3 linked regions of the Ignicoccus hospitalis KIN4/I genome follow. The protein of the gene in region 1 binds, or shares a complex with, the protein of each later gene. Links are inferred from orthologs where the notes say so. Each region holds a gene or a part of one and is shown in the gene's direction. Other genes may lie near its edges.

Evidence for each region.
Region 2: the proteins of IGNI_RS01670 (region 1) and IGNI_RS03945 are in contact, whole or in part, in a crystal structure (PDB 3CW2), measured with the Saccharolobus solfataricus proteins. The link is inferred for Ignicoccus hospitalis KIN4/I from one-to-one orthologs. Residues at the interface, in WP_009988771.1 of Saccharolobus solfataricus: Asp222, Lys225, Pro226, Gly227, Thr228, Gln229, Phe230, Asn231, Leu233, Lys234, Gly235, Leu259, Phe273, Thr274, Lys275, Tyr300, Leu301, Asp302, Pro303, Ser304, Leu305, Lys307; in WP_009989173.1 of Saccharolobus solfataricus: Val185, Arg186, Thr187, Asn188, Glu189, Pro190, Leu191, Gly192, Val193, Glu194, Ile196, Lys197, Ile200, Ser201, Leu204, Ile217, Lys218, Ile219, Tyr220, Thr221, Ile222, Gly223, Ala224, Pro225, Tyr227.
Region 3: the proteins of IGNI_RS01670 (region 1) and IGNI_RS06525 are in contact, whole or in part, in a crystal structure (PDB 2QMU), measured with the Saccharolobus solfataricus proteins. The link is inferred for Ignicoccus hospitalis KIN4/I from one-to-one orthologs. Residues at the interface, in WP_009988771.1 of Saccharolobus solfataricus: Trp33, Pro65, Glu66, Gln148, Val151, Asp152, Val154, Ser155, Lys156, Ala159, Leu160, Tyr163, Arg164, Lys167, Ile180, Ile181, Pro182, Val183, Ser184, Leu186, His187, Ile189, Asn190, Asp192, Ser193; in WP_231918336.1 of Saccharolobus solfataricus: Met1, Leu2, Arg4, Leu5, Tyr6, Lys8, Leu9, Pro10, Ile106, Lys108, Lys109, Glu110, Lys111.

What each region holds. Positions count from the first base shown.
Region 1 is NC_009776.1:272,871-282,311, forward strand. What follows is about bases 5,813-8,806. They hold IGNI_RS01670 (translation initiation factor IF-2 subunit gamma), read left to right. Parts: upstream 5,813-6,682; coding sequence 6,683-7,930; downstream 7,931-8,806. Other genes in these bases: IGNI_RS01660 (hypothetical protein), read left to right, coding at 5,813-5,990; IGNI_RS01665 (SAM-dependent methyltransferase), read right to left, coding at 5,945-6,535; hemB (porphobilinogen synthase), read right to left, coding at 7,927-8,806. Outside these bases: IGNI_RS01635 (thioredoxin domain-containing protein), read left to right, coding at 1-1,145; IGNI_RS01640 (GHMP kinase), read right to left, coding at 1,124-1,891; IGNI_RS01645 (DNA glycosylase family protein), read right to left, coding at 1,925-2,728; IGNI_RS01650 (class I SAM-dependent methyltransferase), read right to left, coding at 2,725-3,687; IGNI_RS01655 (hypothetical protein), read right to left, coding at 3,623-4,657; IGNI_RS07715 (hypothetical protein), read left to right, coding at 4,726-4,896; more of IGNI_RS01660, read left to right, coding at 4,923-5,812; more of hemB, read right to left, coding at 8,807-8,955; IGNI_RS01680 (TIGR00266 family protein), read left to right, coding at 9,021-9,441. UniProt on the Methanocaldococcus jannaschii protein: eIF-2 functions in the early steps of protein synthesis by forming a ternary complex with GTP and initiator tRNA.
Region 2 is NC_009776.1:677,698-686,959, reverse strand. What follows is about bases 65-2,879. They hold IGNI_RS03945 (translation initiation factor IF-2 subunit alpha), read left to right. Parts: upstream 65-980; coding sequence 981-1,778; downstream 1,779-2,879. Other genes in these bases: IGNI_RS03935 (hypothetical protein), read right to left, coding at 2,426-2,879; IGNI_RS03940 (CDP-2,3-bis-(O-geranylgeranyl)-sn-glycerol synthase), read right to left, coding at 1,923-2,438; IGNI_RS07535 (RNA-protein complex protein Nop10), read left to right, coding at 1,775-1,969; IGNI_RS03950 (nucleoside monophosphate kinase), read left to right, coding at 385-936; IGNI_RS03955 (30S ribosomal protein S8e), read right to left, coding at 65-292. Outside these bases: more of IGNI_RS03955, read right to left, coding at 1-64; more of IGNI_RS03935, read right to left, coding at 2,880-2,926; IGNI_RS03930 (ribonuclease FAU-1 family protein), read right to left, coding at 2,895-4,304; IGNI_RS03925 (stationary phase-response protein), read right to left, coding at 4,316-4,588; IGNI_RS03920 (Reeler domain-containing protein), read right to left, coding at 4,685-5,293; mvk (mevalonate kinase), read right to left, coding at 5,357-6,322; IGNI_RS03910 (Mrp/NBP35 family ATP-binding protein), read left to right, coding at 6,392-7,246; cmk ((d)CMP kinase), read right to left, coding at 7,227-7,745; IGNI_RS03900 (hypothetical protein), read left to right, coding at 7,764-8,618; hisG (ATP phosphoribosyltransferase), read right to left, coding at 8,607-9,262. UniProt on the Methanocaldococcus jannaschii protein: eIF-2 functions in the early steps of protein synthesis by forming a ternary complex with GTP and initiator tRNA.
Region 3 is NC_009776.1:1,127,472-1,136,667, forward strand. Bases 955-3,703 are described here. They hold IGNI_RS06525 (translation initiation factor IF-2 subunit beta), read left to right. Parts: upstream 955-1,993; coding sequence 1,994-2,413; downstream 2,414-3,703. Other genes in these bases: IGNI_RS06520 (transketolase), read left to right, coding at 1,115-1,945; IGNI_RS07685 (eukaryotic translation initiation factor eIF-2-beta/eIF-5 family protein), read left to right, coding at 2,426-2,617; IGNI_RS06530 (ABC transporter permease), read right to left, coding at 2,623-3,703. Also shown: IGNI_RS06510 (class I SAM-dependent rRNA methyltransferase), read right to left, coding at 1-540; ihomp1 (pore-forming outer membrane protein 1), read left to right, coding at 689-946; more of IGNI_RS06530, read right to left, coding at 3,704-4,932; IGNI_RS06535 (ABC transporter ATP-binding protein), read right to left, coding at 4,920-5,582; IGNI_RS06540 (hypothetical protein), read right to left, coding at 5,649-6,512; IGNI_RS07595 (UPF0179 family protein), read left to right, coding at 6,578-7,066; IGNI_RS06550 (phosphatase PAP2 family protein), read right to left, coding at 7,424-7,945; IGNI_RS06555 (uL15m family ribosomal protein), read right to left, coding at 7,911-8,357; IGNI_RS06560 (50S ribosomal protein L30), read right to left, coding at 8,407-8,886; IGNI_RS06565 (30S ribosomal protein S5), read right to left, coding at 8,900-9,196. UniProt on the Methanocaldococcus jannaschii protein: eIF-2 functions in the early steps of protein synthesis by forming a ternary complex with GTP and initiator tRNA.

The sequences.
Region 1 (9,441 bases):
ACGTGGTTTACGGTACCAACACCGCCACCTTGTTCCAGAGGTACAAGGTAGAGGGGACGCCTACTTTCATACTCTTCAAGGACGGGAAGCCCGTGGCGAGACACGAGGGCGAGTTCATAGCGGAGAACGTGACGGAGGCGATGCTCAACTGGGCCCTCAGCGCCGTCGGCACCCCCGTCTTGGCGGGCTACCAGACCTACTTGGCCAAGTGCTCCGTGTGCCACGGCGCCCCGGCCTCGACCTCGAGGGAGGACTTGCTCGAGTGGGCCAAGAGCGAGAGGAACGGCATAGGGAGGCTCTTGTTAGAGGCCTACCGGAAGAGGGTGACCCTCGAGGAGCTCTTGGGGAGCGAGGACGCCATTAAGGAGAGGATATGGGGCATGGCGAGGAGGAACAACGTCCCCCTGGACCAGAAGACCGTGGACGAGACCGCCAAGTTCTTGCAAGCGGTCAGCGAGGTGTTGATAGGGAAGAAAGAGGTAAACGCAGCGTCGATGTCCGCGGGGACTACTGAAATACCGTCTAGCGGCTCGGCCGCGCCGGCGCTGATGTTCTTGGTCGGCCTGGCCGCCGGGGTCGGGGCGGCCGTCTCCCCTTGTAACTTCCCGCTGTTCGTGACTTACGTGACTAGGGGCTTGAGGGAGAGGAGGTCCTCCGCCCTCTCGGCCGTAAGCTGCGCGGCGGCCGCTGCCGTGGGTGTGGCCTTCCTCGGGGCACTGTTCTTGGCCTTCTCCACCGCCGCCTTGGAGCTGCAGAAGTTCTTGATACCCGTTGTAGGGACCGTAATAGTCGCTATAAGCGCGGCGAGCTTGCTGAAGGTGCCTATAAGCTTCAGCGCAGGCTCGCTGGGCAAGACCGGAGGGAAGGCGTTCTGCTTCATTTACGGCTTCTTGTCGGTACAGTGCAACTTGCCCTTGGTCATAGGGGCGTTGTTGCTCATAGCCAGCGGCGGGGGCTTCCAGACGCTGGCGGGCTTCGCCTTAGGCGTTGCGGCCCCGCTCTTCGCGGTCAGCTGGGCCGGGCCGAGGGTCAGGGGGCTGGCGGAGAAGATAGTGAGGAACAGCGAGAGGATAGAGCTGATAACCAACGCCTTCATGCTCGCAGCCGGAATATACTTGCTGTTCTACGGCGCGACCCTCATGTAGAACGAAGCCGGCGTAAACGCCCTCGCGACCTTGTAGACCTTTTTGACCTCCTCCAAGACCTCGTCTGCGTAAGCTCCCTCCACGAAGAGTACGCCCGCGGACTTCTTCACGTAACCCCCCATTACCCCCGGCAACTTCAAGAGCCTCGGCTCCACAAACTTCAAGAAGCCGACCCTTGCGGAGAAGGCCTCCGCGGCCTCCAAGAAGGAGTAGAAGTCGAACCCGTCCAACAAGGCCTTCCAAGCGTCCTCGAAAGCTTCCCTCACGTCCAGTGAGGAGAGCATGCTCGGGGTGTCCGCGAAGAGGCCCTTCACGGTGAAGCCCACCACGAAGACTTTTCGGGGAACCTCCAAGCTCTCCACCCTCCCCCACCCCGGCCCCCCGGCCTCTGTCCTGACCGCAACTCCCCTCCCGTAGGCTATCGCCATCACGTCGCCCAGCCCGGTCTTGTTCAAGACCTCCGCCACGTGGGCCCTCGCAGCTGCCTCCACGAAGCTCTTGTACTTGAATATCGCCGAGGCCAAGGCTATGGCAGCGGAGGTGGCGAACCCCTTCCCCACGGGCACCGGGAGCTTGCACCTAACCTCCCCCAAGGCCGTGGGCACCGGGGGCCGCGGGCCTCCGGGGGAGCAGACCGCCCCGGGCTTGAGCAGCACCCCGGCCCCCAAGGAGCCCGTGCTTATGGCTGACCTCCTCCAGACGGGCCTCCAGAGGCCGCTGACGTGGAGGGGCACCTCTACGATCAAGCCTTCCTCTCCCCGAGGGGTTAGCGGAAAAGCTCAGAAGTACTTCCAGAGGGTCAAGGGGCTGGGCTCCTCGGAGGGGCACACCTCGCCCCTCCTGACCCTCTCGAGGGCCCTTGTGAGGGGGACCGCGTCGAGGGCGACGGTAGTTAGCAAGGAGACGAGGCCCTTCCACTTCCCGAACTCGTAGTACCTCTCCAACCCGCCGTAGGCCTCCTCGTAAACAGCCTTCAGCCACCGGTCGAGTACGGGGGCGGAGTAGTCGCGGCACGCGAACAGCTTGACCAAGCCCAGCGTGTAGTCCCCGACGCCCTTCACCCCCTTCAAGGAGTCCACGTTAGAGCAAGTGAGCGGCCGCTCCCTCAAGGCCTCTTTGAGGGCCGTCACGAACTTTGCTCTGTAGCCGAAGCCCGCCGCCTTGAGCGCCCGCTCGTCCACCTCCTCCGGCCGCGGGAACCTCAAGTACTCCTTCCCGAACACGTTAATCCTCTTAGAGGCGATGATGTGAAGCTTGTAGAGGCTCGACCACGCTTGCTTGAAGCTCGCGTTCTGTTGCGCTATGCCCACCACCGCGGCCTCCCAGATGCCGAGGGCCCGCGGCCTCAGGCCCCAGTACCTCTCCGCCACGCACCCCAGCAGCGGGTCCCCCTTCAAGGCCTCGTAGAGCTCGTCCAAGTCCTCGTGGAGGCCCAAGGCCTTGGAAGCGACCTCGGGGTCGCCGTGGAGCTCGTCCGGGGGACAGAACTTGAAGGGCCTCCCGTCGAGCTCCCCGTAGCCGCACCTCCCGTCGAACTGCCAGCTGAAGGCGTAGAGCGCGAGGGACTCCTTGGGGTACCTCAAGCCTCCCCCCAGCACTCCGGGACCAGCTCTACCCTCCAAACCCGCTTGCCCGGGGAGTAGTCCAACACGCCCTTCTTCTTACAGCCCGGGTACTTCCTCTCCACCTCCTCCTCAGTCCCCACCACGTAAAGCAGTATCGCCCTCTTGGCCAACCTCTTGGCCTCGTTCAAGAACTCCTCAGCCTTGTGGGGCAAGTTCATAATCACTACGTCGAAGCTCTTATCTTTGAAGAACTTCGTGACCTCCGAGGCGTCGCCCATGATTGGTATTATAGTTCCCCTCAACTTCTTCTTGTTCAATTTGATGTTATCTATCATGAGTTTCACAGCGTTCGGGTTAAGGTCTATTGCGACTACCGTCGCTGTCCTCTTGGAGGCTATGTGTATCGGGAAGAAGCCGACGCCCGCGAACATGTCGAGCACCCTCTCCCCGTCCCTCACCGCCTCGCTCACCTCCCTGTGCTCCTCGCTGAGGGAGGGGTTGACGTAAGCCTTGGCCAAGTCCACTTTGAAGATTAATCCATACTCCTTGTACAAGGTCTCCGTCCTCTTCTCCCCGCCCAAGTGGACCAGCTTAGCTACTCTGTGCTCCCCTTCAGTGCCCAGCTTGGCCCAGAGGGACTTGACCCTCTTCTGCGAGGCCTTTATACACTCCCAGAGCTCCTTGGAGTACTTCAACAACTCCTCGTCCTTCAACGAAATCACTGCCAGGTCGCCCACCACGCTGAAGGACCGCGGCCAGTCGCCCTTCCCTAACCTCTCCTCCAAACACTCCTTCAAGCTCTTCGGCCTCTCCCTCCTCTCGAGCTCGATCTCCACGACCTCGTAGCCCTCCACGGGTGCCTTCACCGGTATGAGCACCTTGTCGCCCACTTCCTTTATCTTGTAGTTTTGGTCAACGACGTTCTTCCTTCTGAGCTCCTCTAGGACCCTTTGCGCCTCCCCCTTCGGCACCGCCACCGCCAGCAAGCCCGCCCCCGGGGAGCTCGAAGGTTGAGAGCAATAGCGTTGAGTAGGCTAGGAGGAAGAGCGCGTAGGCCAAGTGCCTCTGGTGGGGCCAGACGGTTGCGGAGAGCAACGCCAGCGGGAGGGGGAGCTTGCAGTACCTCCTCCTATTAGGCACCTTGAGGATGATAGGAACCATCATAGGGAAGTGAATGAATATGTGGAGCGCGACGAAGCCTAAGAGGGAAGCGTGCAAGGAGGTCAGCGGTTCCTTCGCTAACAACGGCAAGAAGGAAGAGGGGATTACGAGGGCGTGTCCCCACCAGAAGTACTCTTGGGCCCTCCTCGCCACCCCTTCGAGCCCCTTCACCTTCTTGTAGTACTTAGGGAGGTTGTAGAACTTGGCAGCCACCAAGTATACCAAAGGGGAGAAGAAGCCCAAGGCGTAGGAGGGGTGGGGGTAGGCGAGGAGCGCGAGCGAGAGGGCGGAGCTGGCGAAGGCCAAGGGCCAGTTCGCCTCCTCGCCGAAGGTCTTCGGGAAGGACTGGCACGAGACCGCGTATATCAGAGCGAAGGGGTAGGCCAAGAGCCTTACGGCGTCCGTTACTGGGTCTGCAGAGGTTATTGAATATATTGTCAAAGCGAAGTACGATATCGCCACCGCTTGGAGGGACCTCCTAAAGGCCCCCTTCCACTTGGAAGAGGAGGAGAGCGCCCAGAGGGCGACGTGGAGCGCGGGCGCTGCTAAGTAGTGCTTCAGCCCGTCGTACCAGAACGGGAGCGCTAGGAGCGGGGCGTTGAGGGGCAGAAGCTCCCTCCTCTCCCCCTTGCTCAGGCTCGCCACGTAAGCGAGGGCCACCCCGTGGGGGAAGGTTACCACCGCAGCCCTCATGAAGTCTATATGCAGCTTGGGGAAGACGGGGGCTAAGGTCAAGGCTACGGTAAAGGTCGCCAGCGAGTAGGCCACTAAGACCTTGGCGATCAAAGGTTCCATCCGCGAGGGAGGGGAAGGAGCGCTTCAAAACCTTCCCTCCCACGAGCGCCGCGAGAGCTATGAGGTCGGCCCTAGCTTTAGTGCTCATCGCCTCCTTGGCGTGGGCGCACGCGTTCTCTTTCGAGCTCTTAAGGCCGGAGCTGGCCTTCCCGATAGTAAACTTAACGTGGAACAACGAGACCTACACGACTGTGTACTTCTTCCCGAAGTCCATAAAGGGGTTGTTTTAGGGTTCGTCAAGGGGAAAGAAACCTTCTTGATGGCGTGCGGCTCCTCAGAAGTTCCGACGTACTTCGAAGCGCGCTTCCGCGCGGACGTACAAGTAGGCAGCGACGAGGACTTGTTCTCGATAAGCCTCGGGGCCTTGCCGGGCAAGAGGTATTGCGTCACCAAGCTGTCCGAACTCAACTTGGTGGTTAAGCTATTCGAAAGCGAGAAGGATAAAAGCGAAGTCGAGATGGTAGCTTCCTTGGTGAAGTCAATGTTAGCCGCGGCCGGGGGAGGAGGGCTGGGCCCGGCGGGCCTGGTGTTCCACGCGCGCAAGATTCTTGCGCTCTTCAGCGAGCTCAGGGGAGTATACGTGAACTTGAGGGTTGAAACCGATAAAGGGAGCGTGAATCTCGACCGGTTCATGTACTTCAAGATCTTGGACTCCGAGCCGCGGTACACAGAGATAAAGGTCCTCTCCAAGTTGCCCTTGGCCCCCGGGGAACCAGTCAAGCTGTTGGTAAAGAACAAGTCTAACGAGACCGTGGTGTTCCAAGTGTGGGGCGACTACAAGATGGCAGAGGACGACTTGCTCTACGAGGCCTACTTGAGGCCCGGCGAGGTCCGGGACGTCGAGCTGGAGCTCTACGAGGGAAGCTACTTGTACTTGAGGGACCTCTACTTGAGGGAGTGTCCGTTAGCGGAGTACGAGAAGACGGGGGAGTGCAGCGTTGTGGGCTCCATTCCATACTTCAACGCGCTTACACTGTTGGAGTTGGCAAAGGTTAAGTGGTTCGAGGGGGACTCGGAGGTGACGGAGAGCGAGCTGGGGCCCGGGAGGTACAAGGTCTGCGTGGAGCCGCCGCCCCTCGTCCCGGACCTAGATATGCACGCTACAGTCACCTTGAGGGTAATTTTGGATAGGAAGCTTCTGCCCGATAGAACGCTCGCCGTCGAACGGGTCACGCTGACGTCGCTCACGGACTTCAAGGTTTGTATCAACTTCATTATAGACGAGTGGTCTTTCACGGACGAGTGGAGCGCCAGGGGAATCAAGCTGGAGCTGAAGGGCTACGGACTCAAGCTGAAGCTGGACGAGCTCCCGCGGCGCAGGTGACCCCACAAGTTTTCGCGGAACTCCTCCACCCACTTGGGGTCGGCCTCCTCGTTCTTCCACGAGGAGGGGTCTGACACCCCCTTTACGTACAAGTACAAGGTCCTAACCACCCCGGCCTCGTCTTGGACGCCCCTCTTCGCGACCGGCATCCAGCCCGGGACCGGTATCTCGAGCGTCACCACTCTCGCCCCGGGCCTGAGCCCCTCGAGCTTTTCCAGCATCAAGTCCCTAATAACGTCGTAGTAGATGTATAAGTACACCACCGTTGCGTCCTCCAAGCTCACCTCTTTGAAGTCCTTCTTCAAGATCTTTACCTTATCTTCCAGCCCCTCCTCCCTCACCTTCATTTGGGAAAGCAAGACCAAGGCGTCGTCCACCTCGACCCCGACCGCCCGGGCGCCGTAGAGCTTCGCCGCCAGCACCACAACCCTCCCGTCCCCGGAGCCCAAGTCGTAGACCACGTCCCCGGGCCCCACCTTGGCTAGCTCTAGCGCCGCCTTCACCACCTTCAGCGGGCTCGGTATGAAGGGGACTACCTTTTCCACGATCGGACCCTAGGAACTCAAAACTCTCTCCCTTATCACCCTTAGCCGGCGATGAGGTGGGTAACCCCGTCCGAAAGGTGAGGTAGGAATTTTCGTCTGAGCCGACCTTCTTAAGGCCTCTCCCGGAAGGCCCACGGGGTTATAGGAGTGGAAGAGAGGGAAGTGCAGCCCGAGGTTAACATCGGCGTGGTAGGGCACGTGGACCACGGAAAGACCACGTTGGTCCAAGCGCTCACTGGCGTGTGGACCGCCAGGCACAGCGAGGAGCTCAAGAGGGGGATGACTATAAAGCTGGGCTACGCCGACGGGGACATATACAAGTGCACCAACTGCCCCGAACCGGACGCCTACTCCCCCGAGCCTAAATGCCCGAGGTGCCCCAAGGGGAGCGAGCCGGTCCTCCAGAGGAGGGTCTCCTACGTGGACGCCCCGGGACACGAGGTGTTGATGGCCACCATGCTCTCCGGCTCCTCCTTGGTGGATGGCGCCTTGCTAGTAATAGCTGCAAACGAGCCTTGTCCCCAGCCGCAGACTAAGGAGCACTTCATGGCTTTGGACATAATAGGCATTAGGAAGTTAGTTGTCGTCCAGAACAAGATAGACGTGGTGAGCAAGGACCAAGCGATGAAGAACTACCAACAGATCAGGAAGTTCTTGGAGGGCACTTGGGCTGAGGACGCGGTGGTTGTGCCGGTCAGCGCCTTGCACAAGGCCAACATAGACGCGCTGCTGGAGGCGATCCAAGAGGAGATCCCCACTCCCCCGAGGGACTTGGACTCCCCGCCCCTCATGTGGATAGCTAGGAGCTTCGACGTGAACAGGCCGGGCACGCCCCCGGAGAAGCTCGTAGGAGGGGTCGTCGGGGGCTCCTTGATGAGGGGGAAGCTGAGGGTAGGGGATAAGATAGAGATAAGGCCCGGCTACGCCGTAAGGAGCGGGAACAAGGTCGAGTACGTCCCGCTGGAGAGCGAAGTGGTCAGCTTGAGGTTCGGCAACGTGGAGGTAGAAGAGGCCAAGCCCGGCGGGCTGGTGGCGGTGGGCACCCGGCTGGACCCCTCCGTTACCAAGGCTGACGCCCTCGTGGGGAGCGTGTTGGGGAGGCCCGGGGAGCTGCCGCCGGTTTACGACCAGCTCACCTTGGAGTACCACTTGCTCGACCGCGTGGTGGGCTTCAGAGGGGGCGAGATGAAGATGGCCCCGCTGAGGAGGGGAGAGGTGTTAATGATGACCATAGGTACGAACATAACCATCGGTATGGTAGTCGACTTGAAGAAGGACGAAATGACCGTGAAGCTCCAGAGGCCCGCGGTGGCCTGGAAGGGGGCGAGGGTGGCCTTCAGCAGGAGGATACAAGGCCGCTGGAGGCTGGCGGGCTGGGGCGTGGTTAAAAACTAGAACATCTTTAGGTCCAACCCTTCCTTGAGCCACCTCGAGGCCTCCAAGGCGTGGTACGTTATTATTATGTTTGCGCCGGCCCTCTTTATTGAGTGCAGTATTTCCAAAGTTATCTTCTTCTCGTCCACCAGCCCCTTCTCGGCCGCCGCCTTAACCATGCTGTACTCTCCGCTGACGTTGTATGCTGCTAAGGGGTAGTGGGGGAAGGCCTCCCTCACCCTCCTTATAACGTCCAAGTAGGAGAGCGCGGGCTTCACCATCAAGATGTCCGCCCCCTCCTTAACGTCCAACATAACCTCCTTCAAGGCCTCCTCCCCGTTCCTGGGGTCCATCTGGTAGGTCCTCCTGTCCCCGTGCTGGGGGGCGTTGCTGGCGGCCTCGCGGAAGGGGCCGTAGAAGGCGGAAGCGTACTTGGCGGCGTAGCTCATTATAGCCACGTCCGTGAAGCCCTCCTTGTCCAAGGCCTCCCTTATGGCCAGCACCATGCCGTCCATCATCGAGGAGGGGGCCACCACGTCCGCCCCCGCCTTGGCGTGGGAGAGGGCGACCTTAGCTAACAGCTCCAAGGTCTTGTCGTTGTCCACCACGTACTCGCAGAGGTCGCCGCGACACCTCTTGGCTAGGACCCCGCAGTGGCCGTGGGAGGTGTAGTGGCAGAGGCACACGTCCGTGAAGACCACCACCTCGTCCCCCAGCTCCTTCTTGAGCAGCCTGACCGCCCTCTGGACCACCCCTTGGTCGTCGTAAGCGGAGGAGCCGAGGTCGTCCTTGTGCTTGGGGACCCCGAAGAGCAGCACCGACCTTACCCCTAGGTCCAACGCCTCTTGGACGTGCTTCACTAACTCCTCTCCCACCGGCCACCTCATCTGCCCGGGCATCGCGCTTATCTCTTCAGGCTTGTCTATGCCTTCTTTGACGAATATGGGGTATATGAAGTCCCTGGGGGAGAGCCTGGTCTCGGCGACCAAGTCCCTGAGGTACAAGTTCTTCCTCAGCCTGCGCGGCCGGAGCCTGGGGAAGCTCAAGGCCCTCTTCCGCTCCGCAGTAAAGCTCCGAGGACTATATCCGGTAACTCCCGGGGGCGAAGGGCTTGAGGTGGTCCCTAGAGGGCGAGGCGTACCCAGTCATAAGGGTAGAGCTCGAAGAGGGGGAGAAGCTCTACGCGGAGGCGGGCGCAATGATGATGATGAAAGGCGACGTGAAGGTTGATACTGTGTTGATAGACTTAGAGGAGGAGGGCAACGTGCTGAGGGCGCTGGCGGAGGCCCTCGGGAGGAAGCTGTTGGCCGGGGAGACGGTCTTCCACAACGTCTTCGAGGGCCCGGGGGTGGTTTGGCTGAGCCCCAGCCTCCCCGGAGGGGTGGAGTACATTGAGGTCAAGGGGGAGTGCTGGACCGTTCAAGACTACTCCTACGTGGCCCACTTCGGGGACTTGAAGCTGGACCTAGCGTGGAAGGGCCCCAAGGGCCTCTTCTTGGGGGACTTGGTCTGGCTGAGGGCCTGCGGCGAAG
Region 2 (9,262 bases), 410 kb from region 1 along the record:
CAATGATGCCGTGTCTCGCTAACTCCTTATTGGCTGGAGTTTCTAGAACTCTCAGTATCTTCACCTTTTTCGCGACGTTTTCGTTGGGGTCAACCACGTTAGCATAGGCGGCATACCTGAGCCTCACCTTGATGTTACCTCCCCTTACCCTCTCTATCTTTCTCTTCTCGTTCTCAGCTAAGGTAGTGTTGGTTGGGTAACGACCCATCCAGTACTTCCTCTTGACCTTTCTGTGTCTCCTCTTCTTGCCGCCAGTTATCTTCTTCAAGTCCGGGCCGTGGTACACGCCCAACGTCGCGTCCCCGTTGCGCCCCCAGCGAGCGCTTTATTTTTTCACTCTCGCGCGGCTGTCAGCGGGGGCCGAACATAACACGCTTACTCGTGGTGACGGCCGGCCTCCCGGGGTCCGGGAAGGGCACCTTCGCCGAGGTCGCTAAAGCGTTGGGCATACCAGTAATAGTTATGGGCGACATAGTAAGGGAAGAGGCGAAGAAAAGGAATTTGGAGCTCACATCCGACAACTTGGCCAAGGTAGCCGCTGAATTGAGGGCTAAGCACGGCAAGGACGTACTGGCCAAATTGGTGATTGACAGAATAGAGAGAGAATACAAAGAGAGCTGCGTAGTCCTCGTGGACGGTTGTAGAGCCCCCGAAGAACTGGAGACGTTTAAGAGGTACACAAAGGTGATAGTCGTCGCCATCGAAGCGCCCTTCGAGCTGAGGGCGGAAAGGCTCTCCTCCAGGGCGCGCGCGGACGACCGAGGGAACGTAGTGGAAATATTAAAAAAGAGAGACGAAAAGGAGATAGAGCTTGGCGTCAAGAAAATCATGGAGATGGCAGATTTCATAATTCCTAACACTAGGGACGTAGAGGACTTCGTAGAGCGGGCGAAGCTCCTCTTGAAGGGCGTTCTCAAGGAAGCTTGTGACGCGTAACTACCATTTAACCCCGTAAACCACGAAGGAGACGAGGAGGTAAAATGCCCAAGAAGAGGTTGCCCAGAGTGGGAGAACTAGTCGTCGCGACAGTCAGAGAGGTGTTCGACTACGGCGCTTACGTCACCCTGGACGAGTATGACGACTTGGAAGCTTACCTCCCTTGGAGCGAAGTGGCGTCCAGGTGGGTTAGGAACATAAGGCAAGTCTTGAAGGAAAACCAAAAGATAGTTTGCAAAGTCATAAGGGTAAATAAGAAGAGGGGGACGGTCGACCTCTCGCTAAAGAAGGTGACGGATTCCGAACGAAAGAGAAAGATGTACATGTATAAGAGGTTTAAGAAAGGAGAAAACTTGTTGAAGTTGGTAGCCGAAGCTCTCGGCGAGGACTACGACAAGTTATACAACATGTTGGAACCCCACATCCAGAAGCACTTCGGTGACTTGCTGGGAGTGTTTGAGGAGGCCGCCTTAGGAGGGGAGGAAGTGCTAACCAAGCTGGGCATTCCGGAAGAAGTGGCAAAGGCTATAACAGAAGTTGCGAAGACTCACATAAAGATAAAGCCGGCGAAAGTAGTAGGCATGGCCATATTGCAGTCCTTCGCGCCGGACGGAGTCGACCGTATCAGGAGGACCCTCATGAGCGCTTACGACTTCATCAAGGGTGACGAGATAAACGTGAGGGTGTATACTGTGGGGGCGCCTAGGTACATGGTAGAGGTGACGGCTTTAGATTACAAGACCGCGGGGAAGACGCTCGAGGCCGTGGGAGAGAAGATCCTTGAAGAGGCGAAAGCAGAGGGGTTAGAAGTGGCTAAGTTCGAACAGGTGGGAAGGAAATGAAGTTCTTAATGAAGAAGTGTGTGAGGTGTGGCAGGTACACCTTCAAGGACGTCTGCCCGGTGTGTAACGGACAGACGACAGTACCCCACCCGCCGAGGTTCAGTCCAGAAGACAAGTACGTTAAGTACAGAGTCCTAGCCAAGCTTACCAAGGAACGTCCTTCAAGTGAAGGTAGTACGCTATCAAGTTAGTCAGCTTGTGTAGTATAACTATTATTATTGCACCCAGCGCCACCAGCTTCCACTCGGGCTTCCACCCGACTGCAATCATGAAGGCAGTAGCTCCTACGTAGAAGTCGAGTTGGTCGACCAGAGGTAGGGGAGCGCCCCTCTCCAAGCCGATTCTCCTTTTAAAGAATGAAGAGACTATATCCCCTATTAGAGCCCCGAGGACCGCCATTAGGCCGTACACGTACAAGGCGGGCGAGTCCAATAGGACTGACTCTGCGCACGCTATAGTCGAACCGAACAACATTCCGACCATTAGTCCCTCCCACGTCTTGCCGTCACCTAGCAAGCGCCTCCCGTCCCAGAACCTCTTCCCGAAGTCGAGAGGAGTGCCCCTCCCCACGAAGACCGGAGAAGCGTTGGCCACCATAGCTGGGGCGTAATACATGACGAGATACGTTATCACTTGTACTATTGCGTTTAGATAGTCCAAACCTCCACACCTCCGCCGTAGTCCACATTCATTAACACTTTCCCGCGCTTGAAGATAACTTCAATCACTACTCCGGCCCACGGCTCTACGTAGTTAAAGAAGGGCGGCCTTTCCGTGAAACCGCTCGTCCTCAGCAAGATGAAGGCCCTCCTCCCACTCCTCGCCGTGTACTCCTTCAAGTACCAAGATACAAACGCCATCATCTTCCGAACGTTCTTAATACCTTGGAGCTCCTCCGGCTCTACCACCGCGACGTTCATCTTTCTCCTCATGGCCTCGTTCAGCTTTATTATCAACTCTCTCGCGTTATTGACTTCAGTCACCAACCCCTTCTCTACGAAGTACTCCAAGTAAGCTAAGTGAGAAGGTATCAGATACACCGTCTCTTCGTCGCAGCCCAAGAGGGATGGCAGCAAGTAGAGTTTCTTGAACGGCTCTCCGTAGGCCAAGGCAACTTTAGAGTTGAGCAGAGAGCAGCTCTCGTGCATTCGCGACAACTTCTTTTATCCGGTCGGGGTGCGAGAGGAGCTTTTCAACCTCAGCCACTGCGAGCTCGCGCAAGGGGGCGGGTAAGCGGTCCAGCCCGTCTTCGTCTATTACACTCCACTCCCCGTCCTTGTGTATTATATCAACTTCCAAGTCTATGTACCTCACGTTGCCTTCCCCCACCTCCACACCGGTGTTTACGTTAACGTAAATTCCCTTCTCGTTGCCGTACTGGTCGTAGTACGCGTGTATTAGGTACCTCGAGAACGGGCTTACCAGCGTGATCATGAGGTCCCCCGGCTCCTTCACCACGTCCAAGCCGTCGTACTTTCCATAGTCCTTGCTCCTCCTCTCTAAGACCAAGTAGTTATCTACGTTCCCCCTAACCCTTGCCCTGCCCAACGAGTACTCGGCGCCGTCAACCTTCTTGTGGATTATGTTAAGGTACTTCATATCCCTTGCTAAGTCAATTATGTAGTCTATGACGCTCTCTGCCTTAACCTCGCTACTCGCTGCTATCTTATCGCCCAACTCGACGGCAGCGGCCATGCGGTCGCCCCCGGACTTGAGGCTGTGATGGTAAGGCATCGTGGGCACCACCTTCGACCGGATTTCGTCCAGGATTACCTTGTCTTCTAAGGTCAGCTCGACCACGTCCAGCCTCTCGCCGGGATAGACTTCGGTCCCGTGGTCGGCGTCCCTCGCCTTTACCATTATCTTCGTGGCCTCGTCGTAAAGCTTCTCGAGCTCCTCGAGGAGGACTTGAGGTTCGGCCTTCTTGGCTGAGCTCCTCCAGTGGACTTTTACCCCCCTCCTGACGACCTCAGCAGCCAAGTTCATTAGTAACATCTTGGTCTCCAAGTCTGTAATATGCTTAGAGAAAGTTACTCCGCTCCCCCTGCCGATCACTAGTTCTGCATAGAGCCCTATCACCCGGAAGCCCTCTTCCATCACCAATTTATCGGTCGGGAAGACCCTGGAACGCACGACCTCAGCTATTAACTTTTTTCCGTCGTAACACTCCTTCGCCTTAACCCTCACTTCCTCTTCGCCTAGTTTAGTCCTACACTCCTCGTCCACCTCGACCACATAAGCGCTGTGGAGGTTAGGCCTCGCTAAGTGGTGTACAGAATAGGGCATGCTCTTTCTGAGCGTTTGAATAACCTTATCCGTCTCCTCGGGAAACCCGATGATAACCAATTGGTCAGGGTTGTCATCCGACTGCTTGACAGTTACGTGAGGAGGCTCGGGAGAGCCCTCGTGTCCTATTCTCTCCTTGAGCTTCTTCGAGAGGTCACTCAGCTCGAGCCCCTCGTCCAATAAAACCTTAGCTACAGCCGTTGCGTAGATACCTCTTACCCTGACCCTAGGTTTTTCCATTATCGACCCCTTTAGTCCTTCACTGTCTCGAGGAGGGTTACGACGTTCCATATAGTTATTCTCGTATGTATAGGCATGTTGGGGTCTTGCACTATCTCGTCCAAAGCACTTATCGCGTTGGCCGCCCTCACGCCCGGGCTCAAGCGCTCGTTCTCTAAGTGCCTCACGGCTTCTATACAAGCCCTCCGGATGTTCCTGGGGACGGCCGGGTCGTTTATCACCCTCATAAGCATGGTCTTCGCTTGCCTGATCTTAGCCTCGTTATCATAGCTAGCCGCGCTCACGATCTCACCCCTTCGTTCGCCACGAACGAAGGCCTAAATTTAAGGGTAAGGGAAGCGTGTCGTGAAGCGAGAGACGAAAGAGTACAAAAATTACCTTTAGCCGCTCAGAGTCACAGTTATGGTCTTAGTTATAGTAACAGTTACCCAAACGGTCTTGGTTATGGTTATCACGTTACCTTGGGTGGTAGTTACCGTGGGGTTCACTCCGGGGACCGCCGGCTGTAAGACGAAAGTCTTCATGCCGAAGTAGTCGCCGAAGGGGCTGCCGTCGCCGTTGGCCGCTATTACTGCCACCCTAAAGGTTACGGGCTTCCTCTCCTTGGGGGCGACCCACTCGACGGTCCAAGTCCTCTTCATGCTACCTTCCTTAGTGTGGGTCACAAACGACTCAGTGGGCGTGGGGTGAGCTATGAAGGTGTTAGTAGGATCAACTACCTTGAACTCGCCGGCGTTCGCTTGGAGCGCGAAGCCGCCGCAAGCGGTCATGGCGGGGGTGCACTCGTTAGCGTCGGTTACCTCAATAGTTATGCGGTAGCTCTTACCGGGCTCGTAGTACTGGGGGAGGCCCTTGATTACTATGTGTTGAGGGCTGAGAGGCTTCGCGTCTTGGTGGCACATGGTACACCCAAAGTTGGGGGCGCCGTTGGACATTGCGAAGAGCGGCGCAGCTAGGAGCGCGAGGAGGAATAGTGAGGTTTTCTTCATGACGCCCTTCCCGTGTCTTGCTCACCCGTCTGGTTTTTAAAAACGGCGTAAATATAGCGATATCTATATAAGTTCGACACCTCGGGAGGGGTTCTCTACGATGAAGACCTTCTTGGCCCCGGAGGCCAAGAGCGCTGCCCTCACCGCTTTAACGTCCTCGGCCAGCGCTACGACTGCCCCGCCGCTCCCCGCGCCCGACGCTTTCGCGCCGTAAGCCCCAGCTAACTCGGCCGCGTGTATCGCATTCGATACTTCTTTGGTCACCAGTCCTAACGCCTCGAGCATGGCGTTGTTTAGCTTCATAAGCTCCCCCAGCTCCTTGAGGTCTCCCTTGATCAAGGCCTCACGGGCTTCCCTGGCTATTTTTCCCATAAGCTCGATTATGTCCTTATAGATCTCGGATCGTTGAACCTTTAAGGCCACTTCCCTCACGAGCTCAGCTGTCGTCTTCCTCTTCTCAAAAATCCCGACGACTAGCGGGAGCTGGTCCACGCTTAACCGCTCTATTTTCCACCCGCTGTCCTCCTTCTCTATCCATAAAACGCCGCCCAAGGCCGAAGCGAAAGTATCCATAGGGCTGGCCTTCCCTTGAACCTTCTTTTCGACCTCCCAAGCGAGCTTGGCGATTCCCTCCTTGTTCAGCCCGCACCTCTTTAGGGCACACGCCGCCGCTATCGTACCGACAGTTACTGCCGCGCTGGTGCCGACTCCCGCGCCCACCGGCATGGGCGACTCTATCTCCACCCTCGCGCCTTCCACCCCAATGGTTTGCAAGGCTTCAACGACGTATGAAACGTACTTCTCCATTTGTTTCCTCACCAAGTCGCCGACCTCTATTTTGTCCTTGGAAATCACTAAATCTACGCTTCTAAGGCTCACAGGGCCAGTTATTACCATTAGATCGTCGCTGAGGCTCAGCTTCACATTTATGTAAATCGGCATAGAGAATACTATGGCCGGCTTGCCGTAGACTACTGAGTGTTCCCCGAACAAGGTAACTTTGGTTGGCGCTCTAGCCGAGACGCTCAAATTTTGCCCGAAGCCACTCTATTAGACTTTTTATTTTTGTAATGCTGAGTTGCGCGGGGTTTTAGGGAGTTGAGCGCACCTCAGAAGAAGCTTCCCTTCAGGCCCATTCAAGAGATACAGAAGAGTATTGCTGATAGATTAAGCGGAATAAAGTACAAGATAGCCGTAATGAGCGGTAAGGGAGGGGTCGGCAAGTCGTTCGTCACGGCAAACCTAGCGTTTGCCTTGGCCTACAGGGGTAAGAAAGTTGTCGTGCTGGACGCGGACTTCTACGGCCCCAGCATCCCAAAAATGATGGGTGTAGAGGGACAGAGGGTTTACGCCACCCCCGAAGGCCTAATTCCGGTTACCGGACCCCTCGGAGTGAAGATAGTAAGCGTAGACTTCATGCTCCCCGACGACGAAGCCCCAGTCATTTGGAGGGGACCGATGCTCACCAATGCCATGCTGGAGCTCCTCGAGAACGTCTTGTGGGGAGAGGCCGACTACATGCTAATAGACTTGCCTCCGGGAACGGGCGACGCCCCCTTGACGGTGGCCCAAATGATCCCTAACCTGACGGGCGCGATAATAGTTACTATACCGTCGGAAGTGTCTCAAAAAGTGGTGATGAAATCCGTAAACTTCGCTAAGAGGTTGAACGTGCCCATACTCGGCATTGTAGAGAACATGTCGGGCTTCACTTGCCCGTGCGACGGGAAGACCTACCCGATATTCGGCAGCGGAGGGGGCAAGAGGGTCGCAGAGAGAGCCGGCGTGGACTTCTTGGGCTCCATACCCCTCGACCCGAGGATATCGGAGAGCAACGACAAGGGCATACCGTTCTTCGTAGAGTACCCCGATACGCCAGCCGCGAAGGCGTTCCTAAAGATAGCCGACAAAATCGTCGAAAAGGTTGAAAAGGCTAAAGTAACATCCTCTTGATTGTCTCGACCACGGCCTCGGGTCCCATCAACGCAGTGTTGACGACTAAGTCAAATATTTCCAAGCTCGCTACGTCAAACCCGTAAAGCTTTCTGAACCTTATCCACTGCACCTCCTCCCTCGAGAGGATCTCCTCCAACGCTTCTTCGTAACTTATGCCATCGCGACGGGCTATTCTCTTAGCCCTCTCTTCCAGAGGGGCCGTCAAGTAAACGTTCACGTCCGCGTAAGGGGCGGCGACCCAGCCGCCCAAGTGGGCCTCTATTACGACATTCCCCCTCCTAGCCTCCTCGAGTACCATTCTGTCTATCCTCAAGTCTATTTCTGGATCCTTGAGCGCCATCTCGTTCAACTCCAAGAGCGATACGCCGATCTCCTCAGCTAGCTTTCTGAACACGGATCCCGCGGAGACGAACCTCAAGCCGAGCTCCGAGGCCAGCTTCTTTGCCACAGTACTCTTCCCGCTACCGGGTGGTCCACTTATTACTACAACCGTCACGCCTTTCGCGGCCCTCCGATGATACTAACTACTCTATTAATGTCAGTTCACCACGTCTGTTGCTTTTCCATATACACTCACTGGGTAGTTGTAGCCCTCTACGGAGGCTCCGTCCAACTCTACGGACAAGGCGGCGCGCTGGAGGCCTTCCTCGAGCTCCCCGGGACGCCGGCGTGTTTGGCCGGACCTTACGCCGTCGTTCCCCACGACGGGGGCGTTTCGATATACTACCTTAAACCTCTCGATCCGGTGAGGGTCGGAGAGGTCTGGTTCGTGCCCTCGCGCTGTCACGCCGATGAAGGTATGTTGGCGCTGGCGTCGCAAGAGAGCAACGTGTCGGTGATACTGGACCTCGTAAATAACATAACGTACGTTATGCCTCAATCGAACTTTGTAAAGGTTTACGACGGAATAATAGTAGTGGTCAGGAACAAAGAGGTGGAGGTGCACAAACTCCTCGGCGGGTTTAACGTTACCTTCAAGAGCCGCGTAAACGACGTGGACTTGGATCATCTCCTATACGTCTGCACGGAGGACGGTCTCTATGCGGTTAATAATGGAAACGAAGTAGAGCTGATCTCGCAAGGAGGCTGCGAGCGCGTAGACGCGGAGGGCGGAACCTTAGTCTTCTCCCGAGGCTCGAACTTGTTCATATACAACGGCACCGAGATCATCCAAAGGTTGAGTTTCGAGAGGGGCGTTGACGCCGTAGGGATAACGAGCGAGAACGAGGTCGTCGTGTTAAGCGGCGACACGTTGTATAGTTATATAATAGTAAAGATAAACGATAAAACCTTAGCCATAATTCTAGGTGTCCCCTTGTTAGTGGCAGCTGTAGACCTCTTGCAGAAAATCGTCCGGCTAAGGGATTAGTCTCTCAACATTAAGAACTAATATGTCCTTTGCTCCTGCGTTCTTCAACTTTACTATTATGTCAGCTATCTCGTCTTCGTCTACAGCCGCAATGACCTCCCACATAGGCTTCTCACTCTTCACTTTGCTTATGGTAGGACCCGACATGGCCGGCAACACTTTGAGTACGTCGTCCAACGCTTCGTCTGGTACGTTCATCATAACCAACTTTTTCTTAGATGCCCGTAGAACTGACTCAAGCATTAACTTTATCGTTTCCACGCGAGGGTCGTCAAGCAAGTCCTTCCTAACTATCAATCTGGCGCTGCTACTCAATATCACGTCTATGGGCGTCAAGCCGTGCAGCTTAAGCGTCGTACCAGTCGACATTACGTCTATTATCCCGTCCGCTGCCCCGATGCCTGGCATCACCTCAGCCGAGCCGCTGACCTTCACGATCTTCACGTCTAACCCCTTCTTCTCGAAATAGTCAGTAGCTATATTGATGAATTTAGTAGCTATCCTGAAGCCCTTGGGTAGCTCCTCCGGCCTTTTTATTCCGGAATCTCGGGGAACCGCCAAGACGAGCTTCGAGCGACCGTAATTCAGATCAAGGATCTCTGCGACGTCCCTTCCAGACTCAAGGACGTAGTCGTGACCTGTTA
Region 3 (9,196 bases), 850 kb from region 1 along the record:
CCGGTTCTCCCTCTGGTCCAAGTAGAGCCCGGTCTTCTGCCCCTCTATGCTCACCTTGAACTTCACCCCCTCCTCGTCCACCACGGTCTCCTTCTTATTGCCTATCAAGAGGCCCTCCCTAGGGGGCAAGCCCACCTTGGCCCTGACCCTCTGGGAGCTCTTCTCGGCCACCGCCTCCGCCCCGGTCACGTCCTTCACTATCTTCGCTATGGTCATTATGTGCTTGTCTATAGCTAGGGAGGAGGACTGGAGGACGGCCAAATCCTTGTAGACGTCAACTATTAGGCCGGGGAAGGAGTCGCCGTCCCCGTTAATCAAGCGGTAAGCCTCGTAGCGGAGGAGGGACTTGGCCTCGAAGGCCTTCTCTATAACTTCTCTAAAAGCCTCCTCCGCGCTGTCCGGGCAAGGCTCGAAGGAGATCACCCTAACTCCTATCTTGTCTAAGAGGCCGCACGCCAAGTCCTCCTCGCCGTCGCTCAAGGTGACCAAGGCCCCGACGGGCGCCGGCGAGCCCTTGAGCCACCTCCTATAGATTATCATTTCCCCTCTTTCCAAAAGTTTCGGACCTTCCCCCACCACTCTAATCCGCATCCTTCAGACCTAGTGAGAGGCCGGCGGTTAGGATTTCAAAAACGGAACCGTTCGGTATTACCAGTTTAACAAGCTTTATTAGCCGGTCATCTCTAGTGTGGAAGCGAGAGAGGTGGAGGAAATGAGGAGGAGCAGGTTGTTGACCCTGGGCGGTATCGGCTACACCGCCGTGATCGCGTTGGCGGCGCTCGTCCTCGTAATGGGCGCCCTCGGGCTCGTGCTCAAGGTGGCCGCCGCGGCCGGCGCGCTGCCTTCCGAGGTCGCCAAGGTCGCTAACGCGCTGCCCGGCCTGAAGGCCTCGGTCGATGCGAACCCCGCCGCTGGCTCCCTCAGCTCCGTATCCGTCAGCACGTAAATTCTAGAATACCCTCCTTTTTTAGATGCGTCCAAGACGCTTACCCTACGCTCGGCGTTTTAGGTATTCTTATACTTCCTCCCCTTAAGCTCTATGGGGCGCATAAGGCCCTAACAAGCGATATAACCTCCGCCCTCTAGCCCCACCGGGTTCCCACACTTGAGGGAAGTGAGCAAGCTAATTGAAGTCACTACGTCAGAAAAGGTAAAAAAGATAGAAGAGGTAGCAAAGCTCATGAGGAAGTACATAATCGAGATGGCCAGCGTAGAGAAGACCGTCCACCTAGGCTCCAGCATGTCCGTAGTGGAGATCTTGGCGACCATCTGGCTGGGCGCGATGGAGCCTAGGAAGTGCGACGAGAGGCCTACGGAGCACGACTGGTTGATCCTCAGTAAGGGCCACGCCGTACCGGCGTTCTACGCGCTGCTCGCCGCCCTGGAGCTCATACCCCCTCACTGGGTCAAGACCATAAGAGATATTTCCAGCCCCCTCCAAGGCCACCCGGACGACACCTTAGCTTGCGTTGACGCCCCCACGGGCAGCCTAGCCCAAGGCTTCAGCTTCGCCACCGGAGTCGCTAAGGGTCTAAAGATGAAGGGCAGCAAGAAGAGGGTTTACGTGGTCCTAGGCGACGGGGAGCTGGACGAGGGAGAGGTCTGGGAGGCCGCCTCCACTGCCGCCGCGCACTCCCTCGACAACTTAACGGCCGTAGTGGACTGGAACGGCTTCCAGCTCGACGGGGAGACATTCAAAGTAAAAAATAAAGGCGACTTAATAGGGAAGTGGAAGGCCTTCGGGTGGCACGTCATAGTGGTGGACGACGGCCACGACGTGGCGAGCTTGTTGGAGGCCTTGGAAGAGGCTAAAAATGTGAAGGGCAAACCTACCGTCATATTGGCTAAGACCGTTAGGGGTAAGGGGGTTCCGAGCATAGAGGGGACCAAACAGCAGAGGATAGAGCCCTCCGAGGCGCGCAAGCTGCTCGAGGAGATGAGCTGAACTTTATAGCATCGCTCCCCTCCCCCCTCGGGGTGTGTAGCCTTTCCGATAAGGGACTGGCCGTACGAGAAGCTCTTGGAGAGGGCCTACAGCATGCTCCCGAGCAGGGTGGAGCACAAGGAGAGGTTCCAAGTGCCCAAGCCGAGGGTGCTAATAGTCGGAGACAAGACCATAGTACAGAACTTCAAACAAATATGCGACGTACTGAGGAGGGAACCAAAGATAGTGACCAAGTGGTTCGCCAAAGAGCTCGCCGTGCCAGTCCAAATAGGCGAGAGCGGGGAGATGGTGCTTACCGGGAGGTTCTCGCCCCAAATAATAGAGAGGTTGTTGCAGAAGTTCGTGGAGCAGTACGTCATATGCCCTACTTGTGGCGGGCCCGACACCGAGCTCATAAGGCTGGACAGGAAGGTGTGGATCCTAAGGTGTCACGTCTGCGGCGCGGAGACCCCCGTGCCGCCCTTGTGAGGTGGAGCGTCCATGAAGTATTGCCCCCGCTGCAAGTCACCCATGGAACTCAATATAGAGAAGAGCGTTTCCTCCGACGGGACGGTGAAGGTCCTCTACTTCTACCGGTGCAAGGCATGTGGCTACAGGCTGGAGGACGCTGTGTTGCTAATGAAGAAGGGCGACGGGGGCTACGAGGTTAAAGCAGTAGAATACCTAGATTGAGGGCTTCACGACTCCAGTTTTATTTCTTCGACCACCTCGACCCTCCTATACCACTGCGCGGCGAGCGCGGCCATGCCCACCACGGACGCGAGGAGCAGCAGCGCCTCTAGCCTCCAGTCGGCTTCGTGGGGGATCAAGTAGACCTCGGAGAGCCTCCCGGCCACGTAAGCGCCCACCGTCTCTTCGACCAAGAGTGAGGGGATTAGGGCCGCCGCCGCCACGAGCCCCCACTTCGTCAAGGATACGGTAAGGTACTCCTTGCTGGTTAGGCCCAGGGACTTCAAGAGCGCTAAGAACCTACTCTTCAGCACGACGTCGCTGAAGCTGAAGGTCGCTAGGGCGAGTACTACTATTGAGGTCCCCAACAAGGTAGTTAGGGAAGTTGAGAGGGCCACTTGCCTCAAGTTGTCCCTCAGCTCCCTCTCGAACTCCGTCCAAGTTAGGGAGGTCGCCGCGTAGGCGTTTGAGACGAACGTGGCGTGGACCTCCTTGGCTATCTCCAGCTCCGGGGATCCGGAGACGTAAATCACCATGACGCTGTACTCCCTCGCGGGGAGGTAGGCCTTAGGGAGTATCACGGTAGGCGGGAACATCGGGTAGGAGAAGATCCCGCTTACCTTGACCTCAAAGGCCCTCTTAACCCCCTTGCTCTCCACCTCTACTTTGACTATGTCTCCCACCTTCAGCCCCATCTCGTGGGCCAAGAGGTCGCTCACAGCTATTTCCCCTCGGCCGGGGTACTTGCCGGCCACCAAGCGGGGGGCGAGGTCCCAACAGCTCCCCTTGAGGGCTTGAAGGCAAGCCTTGCCGTAGACGGGGACCTCCTCGCCGTCCTTCACTATTTTAACCTTGAAGTTGACCGAGCCGTAGAGGCTCTCCACCCAAACGCTCATCGAGCTGTAGCCCTTCAACCCCTCGAGCTGCGGGAGCACGTACCCTACGGGGGGACTTATCTTAGGTATTTTTAGGAAGGTCACCGCCACGTCGTAGTACTTTGGGACTTCAACCTTTGTAAGGCCTTCCTTGATGAGAGTTGGGATGGTGATAAGGCTCAAGGTTAGTGACAATAGAACCACCGCCGCAAGGAACCTCCACGTCGCCGCCTTGTTCTCTGAGACCGCTATCATGACTCGGAAAGGCAAAGAGCTCTCCATGCTTAACCTGACCTTCAATCCGTAGAACCTCAGCGCCTCCACGAGGTTCATCTTACTTATTGCTATTATAGACGTCAAGATTGTTAATACAGTAGTTAAGGCGGACATGGCAAACACCGCCAAGACAGTCTTGGGACTCACGGTAAGGGTAACGAAGGCCTTGAGGGGTTCCAGCCTGGGGTGGGACAGGGCGACGTTCACTGAGCTTATCGCCACAGCAGTTCCGAAGAGCAGCGCGAGGAGGGTCCCTAGGAACACTCTGGAGCCCCACACGCCGCTCAAGTACAGCGTCATGTCCTTTAGCGAGGCGCCTATCGACCTTAGCGTAGCTACCTCTCTGACGTTCCTCTCGATGTATATCACGCTAACTATCAACAAAACTATCGTTACGACGGCCCAAGATATCTCTGACATAACTTCTAAGACGTTCGAGCTCTCTAATATCACGTCCTCTCCGGGGTAGAACAGCAAGTCCCTCTTCGAGTCGAACACAAGCGCGACGAAGCCTCCGACATCCTTTATTACTTCTTTAACCTTCTTAGCCCCGTCGGGGTCGTCGGTAACAACGCTGTAGACCGTGTAGCCTCCGAACTCCCTCTTGAGCCTCTCGCCGTCCTCCTCGTTCAAGAAGAGCACCGGACCCGCCGGCAAGGGGAGTCCGCCCTCCGCATAACCCACTACCTTCTCTACGAACGGTTCCACGGGGTTCAGCGTGACAACGGGATAGACCCTTAACACCATCCCGGGCTTGACGAACTCCGCGCTCCCCTTTAACAAGACTGCTTCTCCTTGGCGCAAGTTGGGGGCCTTGAACCCCCCGAGCAAGGTGTCGTTCCGGTACGCGGCCTCGGAATAGCCCAACAACAGGGGGACCGTCGAGTTACAACACTCCCCGTAAGAAGGGACCACTGCGTAGCCGGTGAAGTCCTTGACCCAGCTGAGGTTTTTCATGATTTCGTCCACGTAGTAGGGTATGTAGCCGAGGACCACTATGTCCCCATAACTCATCGTGAGGTAGTTAGAGAACAGAGGGAGGAGGGTGTCCTTTAAGACTTGGGAGGTTACGTACATACTTAATGAGAACGCAACCATTAACGATATAACTAAGGTCTCAACGGCTTTCTTCCTCGCAGTTTTGATACCTACCTTCAGCGCCGACAATTCAACCTACCCCCCTCCAAAGCGCAGACTGCGTCGGCGACGGCGACTATCTCCTCCTCGTGAGTGCTAACTATAGCGCACCCGCCGGAGTCCGCGAACTCCCTAATTATGCTCGCGACTAACCTCCTATTCCCTTTGTCCAAGTTGGAGGCGGGCTCGTCCGCCACCAGTATCTTGGGCGAGTTCGCCAAAGCTCTGGCGACGGCCGCCCTCTGCTGCTCCCCTCCGGAGAGCTCCGTCGGGTAGCGTTCGAGCTTATCGCCTAACCCTAGCCTCTCTAACAACATTTTCGCCCTCAGCTTGGCCTTGTGCGGAGGCATCCCGACCAACTCCATGGGAAGCATGACGTTCTCGAGAACGGTCAAGGTAGGTATCAACTGCAAGCTCTGGAACACCACGCCTACGTTGTGTCTCCTCCACTTGGCCCTCCACTCCTCGCTCTTGAGGACCTTTTTGCCCAAGTGAAATATTGAGCCCCTATCCGGGTAGTCTACCGTAGAGATCAAGTGGAGGAGCGTGCTCTTCCCGGAGCCCGAGGGGCCCACCACCGCAACCACTTCCCCGAAGCCCGCCTCGAGGTCGACCCCCCGGAGGACCTCCACCCTCTGAGGGCCGACCCGATAGCCCTTCCAGACCCCCCTGGCGGCCACGCACGACAAGCCTTCGGACCGGTCCCCAACTTGCCGGCAAGGCTAAAAGAAGTGTCGTTTCCTCACTTACTCTTCTTGGACGCTCCTCCTCAAGTCCGGCGACGCCGTCCAGCCCCGCGAGGCGTCGTAGTATATCAAGCCGTCTTCCCTTAGAGCCTCGAACAACTTGAACAGCCTCTCGTCGTTTAGAGCTTCCATGACCTCTTCCTCGGAGCTCCCGGCCTCCGAGAGCCTCTGCCAGAACTCCTCCCAAGCCTCCGGGTGCACCACCACGCGGCCGTGCTTGGTTGTTTCAATGACCAAAGCCCCGCTCTTCTTCAACTTTTCGATGAGCTTGTCCACGTTTCTGGCGAACGCCATGTCTTCCTCGAAGTTAACCTTCCTTTCCCTCAAAATATCCATTGCCGATCGCTTTTTCTTTTTATCGTACGTCTTTTCGACAGTCACGGGCGCTTCCTTACGAACCTCCTCGTGCTCCGGCTGCGGAGCCTTGTACTTCTCTTCCAGCTCCTCAACCCTCTCCAAGAGCTCCCCCAACTGGCGGGAGAGGGAGTCCACCTTCTGGCTCCACGGGTTTATCATGTCGACCACTTTCCTCTCTATCCTCTTAACGGCCTCGTCGACAAGCTTGTTAAGCAGCTCCTTCTCGTCCAAGTTGAGCCCCTCTATAGCTATTGAGGACAGCTTGCTCTCGAGGGCCTCTTCGATGAGCTTCCATACAGCCTCTTGCAGCTTCGTCGGCAGTTCGCCCCTCTCCAGCCTCTCTATCCTAGCCTCCAACGCCCTGGGGTTGAAGGGAGACCTCTCGAGCTCTCTGGAGAGAACTTCAAGCACGTAATCCGTCACTAAGGCGTAACCCTCTTCCTTTGCCCTCCTCTCCAACTCCTCGTAGAAGTCGTCGCTGACCCTCAACACTATCTTTTTGGTCACCGCCAGTACCCGAAGGCCCTTTACGTTTCGGCGAACATAAAGTGAGGGGAAAGGCGTTGAAGAAAGTGTTACCAGTACCCAAGGAGTTCAAGCCCGGAGACCGCTTCGTGGCTGTGGGAACCTTACCCCTCTGCGAGGGCTGTATGCTCAAGGAGAGGTGCGAGGAGTACAAGCGGGGCTGGATTTACGAGGTGAAGGGCAAGGTAGGACTGGTGGAACACGACTGTAAGGTACACGGAAAGGTGGTCATGGGAGAGGTGGAGGAAGTAGGGATACCCTTGATCTTGCCAAAGAGGTTAGCAATCGAGGGGGCGACTGTCGAGTATACGCCCTCCAAGTGTACTAACAAGAAGTGCCCGCACTGGAGGGACTGCACCGCCCCTTGGGGGGAGAGGGTGAAGGTGAAGGTGAGGGAGGTCCTCGAGGAGGTCCAATGTCCCTTGGGACTCCCGTTGGTAAGGGTGATCGGCGTGCCCGTGGAGGTTAAGAGGAGAACCAGGAGAAACATTAAAAAAGGGAAGGGGGGTCACGGAAAACGGGGGTTGGCCCCGTAGCTCAGCCAGGACAGAGCGCCGGCCTCCTATCCCGTGCGGGGTTGGGAAAGCCGGTGGTCCGGGGTTCAAATCCCCGCGGGGCCGCCACGGCCTCGCCGGGCTCCTACACTTACCCCCTCTCCCGACCCTCCCGAAAGGGGTCTCAGAACGCGTAGCGACCGAACTCACGATCCCTACTGTCGCCACGTCCTCGCCCGCTAGGCAATCTCGTGCTAAAAGACAGGGTCGACGCCTCGGCGTAAGCGTTTGATCCGTTGGACTTTGAGGAAACAATAGGCGTTATGTAACTGTCAGTAGGGACCGTAACTACGTTTTGGCGCCAAGTTGAGTACGGCAAAACCCTTCGAACTTGTGCGCCTAAGCGCGCTGCCCCCTCAAGGCTCCTACCCTCTCCAGCAGAACCTCCCATAAGTCGCGGAAGGCCAAAGCGCTCAACGCTCCTCCCACTACGTCCAGCGGGTAGTGCGCGCAGAGCTGAACGCGCGACCACGCGACCAGAGCCGCGTAGGTTAACATAGGGTACCTCCAGACCCCTTCGAGCTCGAGCGCCAGCCAGAAGGCCCTCGCCGTGTGGCCGGAGGGGTAGCCCGGGGTTAGGTGGCCAGAGCCCTCCGGCCTGGGGGTGTGGAACGAGTACTTGAGGACGAGCACGAACGCGTTCAGGGCGAGCCCCTCTAGCACTATTTTGTAGTCTTTCCTAACGTAGGCTAGTATAGCCGTGTAGAGGAGGAACGGGAAGAAGTTCATAGTAGTGCTTATCCAGAAGGCCACGCTCTCAAGGCCGGGTAGCTTGAAGCAAGGCACGGACGTCGAGAAGGGCGCCAAGGATACCAATAAGAAAGAGCTAAGAAGCGGCCTCCACTTCCAGCTCCTCGCCATCGGGGGTTACCACCTTCCCCCCGGCGGCCTTGACCTTTTGAATGGCCTTCTTGCTCGCGAACGCAACTATTACAGTGTAGCTCCCCTTGACCTTCCCGAAGCCTAACAGCTTGTTGTAGCCCATGGCTGCTAAGTCTATCACGTTTGTGTTCAGTTTCCTAGCGAGTTCGTCGAGCTCTCCCACGTTGATTTCCTTAATTTCCACTCTGTCCTCGGGGGGCAAGTGGAAGCCGTACTTACCGAAGTAGCCCGGGCTCTTGGCGGTGACCCACGTCCAGAAGTGCTTGTGCATGCCGGCGCGGCCGAACCCTCCGCGCGCGCCGCTCCTGCGGTGCTGGCCTATCCTGCCCCAGCCCATAGTTCTGGTCCTTCCCCTCAGCTTCCTGCTCTTCCTCCTACGCCTTACCACCAAAGTTACTCACCCCGGCCGACGGGCTTTCCAATGTTTTAGGCCTTTGTGGTCAGAGCATCCTCAAAACCAGTTCGTTTATGGCCTCCCCGCGGTAGCCGGCCTCCCCTCCGGAGCGGTAAGGCTTCTTGATGCTCTTCTTGAAGCCGCCCCTGGGCGGGTGTAGCCTGAAGAAGGGCTTGATCGCCTCCTGCTTGTGAAGCACCACCTCGCCGTTAATTATCTTCTCCGCGAGCTCTTCGAAGCTGTTCACCCCGAACTTCTCCTTTATGTACTCTGGGGTGAGCTTCTTGTCGCCTGGCGCCCTCCCCCTAACCTCCAAGAGCTTCGCCAGCACGTCCTTCCTTATCTCGCCCCAAGTTATCCACGCTTGTGCCTTCCTCAGCATGCCTTCGAGGCCCGGCAAGTCCGCCGGGTAGACCACGGCCGCATACCTCCTCAACAGCCTCAAGTTCTCCAGAGTCTTCCTCACGTCCGGGTGCGCGTCAGGCTCTCCCTTTATCCTAATAATTAGGTACAACTTCTTGCTCATCCCTCAACACCCCTCACTGCTGTTGTACCCAGTCCCACGGGGCGAGGAACTTGTAAGTCTGCTTCAGCGCGTTGAAGGTAGCCTTGGCGAAGTTGTGGGTAGTCCTAGTTTCTCCTTCCGTGTGCGTCCAGACGTCCTTGATCCCCGCGTACCGAAGGACGGCCTTCGCGACGTCACCCGCCACCAGCCCGGTGCCTCTCGGCGCGGGCTTGAGGATCACCTCGACGCTGCCGCTCTTGCCCCTTACGGTGAAGGGCACGCTGTGGGGCTCCCCGCATGTGCACTCCCAGCTGCCGCACCCCCTCCTGAC